One region of the Enterococcus mundtii genome, then DNA from elsewhere that is predicted to be linked to it. Evidence: predicted binding sites of a transcription regulator. Region 1 holds the regulator's gene; the other holds the start of a gene.
What was found. The regulator LexA, encoded in region 1, represses DNA repair genes until DNA is damaged. The targets are predictions, from matches to a motif close to CNAACANNTGTTNG.
Positions count from the first base shown of each region.

Region 2: uvrB (excinuclease ABC subunit UvrB) is a predicted target of LexA. The motif match lies at 1,139-1,152, and genes of this name have one in related genera.

Region 1 is NZ_CP018061.1:1,217,849-1,220,330, forward strand. It holds gene EM4838_RS06000 (adenine phosphoribosyltransferase) at 1-45, shown strand, start outside; gene EM4838_RS06005 (hypothetical protein) at 248-466, opposite strand; gene lexA (transcriptional repressor LexA) at 644-1,267, opposite strand; gene EM4838_RS06015 (DUF896 family protein) at 1,419-1,670, shown strand; gene tkt (transketolase) at 1,769-2,482, shown strand, end outside.
Region 2 is NZ_CP018061.1:1,659,338-1,661,819, forward strand. It holds gene uvrB (excinuclease ABC subunit UvrB) at 1-1,045, opposite strand, end outside; gene EM4838_RS07820 (amino acid ABC transporter substrate-binding protein/permease) at 1,340-2,482, shown strand, end outside.

The DNA of each region.
Region 1 (2,482 bases):
GACAAAATCGAAGGCTACGACATGATTACTTTGATGGAGTATTAATCAAATAAAATATTGAACAGAACCCCCCCTTCCACAAACGGATGAACCGTTTGCGGAAGGGGGGGTTCGTTGGATGAGTAGCCTCAATTTATTGATGGAACAAATGAGTGCAAGGGTAGGTAGTCAGTTTGTCGTTAAAAAAGCAAACGAGCGATCATCGTTTGCTTGGACGGATTTTTCATAGAAGCGATCTTATTTACTTTTACGAGTGCCTGGAGCTGTAATAGGTTTCGTGATAGAAGGAGTCTTCATGGGATTGACGACGTTGTGATTGACGGTATTTTTTTTCATCCCACAACATAAACCACAATGTAAACAAAGGAACAAAAACCAACAGCGCTGTACGTAGACCAAAATTACCAATAATAATACCTAAAAACAAAACGATCAATACTAAACCAAAACGTCTCATTGATTTCATGATTTTCACCTCTTTATAGAATGCGAACAAAAGTTCGTATCATTAGTATACGAACTTTTGTTCGGTTTGTAAAGAGGGAAGTTCAAAAAGAACAAAGATATCTGCTAAAAGAGGAAAAGACGAGCTTGAGATCATGATCTCAAGCTCGTAAATAAATAACTAAATTTTCTTTTCTTATCAATAAATATGACTACGGTACAGACCAACGACTCGACCTAAGATCGACACCTCATCTAAAATGATCGGTTCCAGTAAATCATTCTCGGGTTGCAAACGGAAATGATCTCTTTCTTTATAGAACCGTTTGCAAGTTGCTTCGTCTTCTGCAGTCATCGCAATAACGATATCACCATTTTGTGCAGTTTCTTGTTTGCGGACAATGACATTATCGCCATCCAATATCCCAGCATTGATCATACTTTCTCCTCGGATCGTCAACATGAACAGACTACCTTCTTCTGATGAAAGGTTTGGTGGTACTGGAAAGAAGTCAGAAGCTTCCTCAACAGCTAGTATCGGCTCTCCGGCAGTAACAACTCCGAGAACAGGAATCGTTGTTGGGCGAATCCCGATTTTTGATAATCCTTGTTGCGTCAATTCGATGGCACGTGGTTTCGTAGGGTCTCTTTGAATAAAGCCTTTTTTCTCTAATCGGGCAAGATGACCATGGACTGTCGATGTTGAAGAAAGCTGAACAGCTTCTCCGATCTCACGGACAGTCGGTGGATAGCCTTTTTGGGTCACTTGTTCGTGAATATATCGTAAGACTTCGATTTGTCTTGTTTCAGTTTGTCGGGCCACAAGGTACACCTTCTTTCACTTGATAACTAAATAGTACCATAGAAAATACTTGATTTCAAACAAATGTTCGCATTAAAGACTATTGATGTAGTTGTTTTTTTTTCATTTTTTATATAAGATGTAGGAGAAGCAAAAGCGAGGAGGAATAGTTGTGTTATCGCCTGAAAAAATCGAACGTATCAATCAGTTAGCTAAAAAGAAAAAAGCAGAAGGATTGACACCAGCTGAAGTCAAAGAGCAAAAGGAATTACGAGAAGCATATCTGACAGCCTTTCGTTCTGGCATGAGACATCATATTGAAGGGATGAAAGTTGTTGATCCCGATGGAAATGATGTCACACCAGAAAAATTGAAAGAAATCCAGAAGAAAAAAGGCCTCCACGACCGAAATAGCAAGTTTTAGTAAAAAAAACTAAAAGTCGTTGCTTTTTTAGAGGAGATACTATAAAATTAGAAGTAGAAATATAGGTAAAAAAAACCTAAATTACAGGAGGGGTTACATTGTTTGATAAAATTGATCAGCTTGGTGTGAATACGATCCGTACATTGAGTGTCGATGCAGTACAAAAAGCAAATTCAGGACATCCGGGGTTACCAATGGGTGCCGCGCCAATGGCTTATGCCCTTTGGACGAAACACTTGAAAGTGAATCCGAAAACTTCTAAAAACTGGGCAGACCGTGACCGTTTTGTCTTATCTGCGGGACATGGTTCAGCGATGTTGTACAGCTTGTTGCACTTAGCAGGGTACCAAGTGACGATTGATGACTTGAAACAATTCCGTCAATGGGATTCAAAAACACCGGGACACCCTGAGGTCAACCATACGGACGGCGTCGAAGCAACGACTGGTCCTTTAGGTCAAGGGATCGCGATGGCTGTGGGGATGGCAATGGCAGAAGCGCATCTAGCAGCGACCTACAACAAAGACCAATTCAACGTCGTTGACCATTATACCTATGCGTTATGTGGCGATGGCGACTTGATGGAAGGCGTGTCTCAAGAAGCAAGTTCGATGGCTGGTCATATGAAATTAGGGAAATTGATCGTTTTATACGATTCAAACGATATTTCTTTAGACGGACCAACCTCAAAAGCCTTCACTGAAAATGTTGGCGTACGCTATGAAGCTTACGGTTGGCAACATCTCTTGGTAAAAGACGGCAATGATTTAGAAGCCATCTCAAAAGCAATTGAAGAAGCGAAAGCCGAAACA
Region 2 (2,482 bases), 440 kb from region 1:
TCGTCACATGAGATTCATCAATGACCATCAGCGCATCCTCAGGGAAGAAATCTAATAACGTATACGGCGGTTCGCCTTCTTTACGACCATCCATATGACGTGAATAGTTTTCGATCCCAGAAGTATAGCCCATCTCTAACATCATCTCGATGTCATAGTTCGTCCGTTGTTCTAAGCGTTGCGCCTCTAATAATTTGTTCTCATTACGCAACACAGTCAAGCGTTGTTCCAGTTCTGCTTTGATATTGGCGACCGCATGTTCCATATGATCGTCATCAGTGACAAAGTGAGTAGCGGGGAAAATAGCGACGTGTTCTGTTTCGCCTAATACTTCACCTGTCAACGCATTCACTTCACGGATTCTTTCGACTTCATCGCCAAAAAATTCAACGCGTAATGCTCGCTCATCACGTGAAGCTGGAAAGATCTCCACGACATCACCACGCACTCGAAAACGACCGCGCTGAAAATCAATATCGTTTCGCTCAAATTGGATGCTGACTAGATCTCGGATCAATTGATTACGGTCCATCTCCGCACCTTGTCTGATCGACACGACTTGTTTTTGATATTCAAATGGTGAACCTAACCCAAAAATACAAGAAACCGAAGCAATCACGATCACGTCATTTCGTTCTAACAATGAACTTGTGGCGGAATGACGCAATTTATCGATTTCATCGTTGACACTTGAATCTTTTTCAATGTACGTATCACTCGAAGGTACATAGGCTTCTGGTTGATAATAATCATAGTAAGAAACAAAATATTCGACCGCATTGTTCGGAAAGAACTCTTTAAATTCCCCATATAATTGGCCAGCAAGTGTCTTATTATGTGCAATGATCAAAGTTGGTTTATTTACTTTTTCGATCAAATTAGATATCGTATAGGTTTTCCCTGTTCCGGTCGCACCTAATAAAATCTGCGCTTTTTTACCCTCATTTACACCTTCGACCAACTGCTTGATCGCTTCTGGTTGATCGCCGGCTGGTTGGTATTTTGACACCAACTCAAAATGACGGGAGGTATCTCTTTCAATCATTGTTCGTCCTCCTTTTCGTTCATTCCTTCTCTCATTTCATCAAAAAAAGAAAAGGAAAGCAAAGGCATTCCTTGTTCCTCTATTATATCACGGCGAACATACTTTCGCCAATTGAAAGTTTTGGATCTTACCTGTAATCTCCTTCTTTTATCGCATGTCATGTTTTCTTACATAGCATGTAATAAATCGCTACTTTTTTAAATTATTTTTTCTTGGAATCTTGTGTTAGGAATATCTTTTCGCCTATAATAGTTAAATATTGGAAATTATCGAAATTTATATAGGAGGTTATTTATGAAAAAAAGAAACATGTTACAGACATTCCTTTTCATAATGACAGGACTTGTTACATTCGCTCTGCATACGCCTGTGCAAGCTGACGAGACGCAATCGACTACAGCAACTAGCGAGACGATGCAAAAAATAGAACCTAAAAAAGACGTTTATGTGATTGCAAGTGATTCGGCCTTCGCTCCATTCGAGTACCAAAATGCGGATGGCGAATATGTGGGGATCGATGTCAGCTTAATGGAAGCTATCTCAGAAATGCATGGGTTCAATATCCGCATGGACTTCCGAGGTTTCTCTGCTGCGTTACAGGCATTGGAATCCGGACAAGCAGATGGAATGATCGCGGGGATGACGATTACAGATGAACGTAAAAAAACGTTTGATTTTTCAGACCCTTATTTCCAAAGTGGTATCCAAATCGCAGTCAAAAAAGGCAATACTTCGATCAAGTCTTATGAAGACTTAGATGGAAAAACAGTCGGTGCGAAAGTTGGTACCGAAAGTGCAGATTTCTTGGTCGCTAACCAAGAGAAATACGGCTACGAAATCAAATATTTCGATGCCGCAGATCAGCTATATGATAGTTTGAGAGTCGGAGCAATTGACGCAATGATGGATGACTATCCAGTAATCGGTTATGCGATCAAAAATGGTCAGGAATTAGAAACGCCAATCGAACGAGAAACTGGCGGCTCTTATGGTTTCGCAGTGAAAAAAGGAGAAAATCCTGAATTATTAGAAATGTTCAACGAAGGCTTAAAAGAATTAAAACGAACAGGTCAATATGACGAGATCATCAATCAATACATCTCTACAGACGAAAGTGCAGCAGCACCAGCTGTTGATGAATCGACATTGACTGGCTTGATCCAAAACAATTACAAAGCGCTATTGAAAGGCTTATGGCAAACGATCCTATTAACCTTGATTTCATTTGCACTAGCTTTAGTTGTCGGCGTAATCTTCGGTCTTTTCAGTGTTGCACCGATCCGCGCCTTACGAACAGTTGCAAGCATCTATGTAGATATCATTCGCGGAATTCCGATGATGGTACTTGCTTTCTTCATCTTTTTCGGTCTACCAAGTATCGTGGGCTTTACGATTCCTGACTTTATTGCAGGGATCATCACATTGACCTTGAACGCG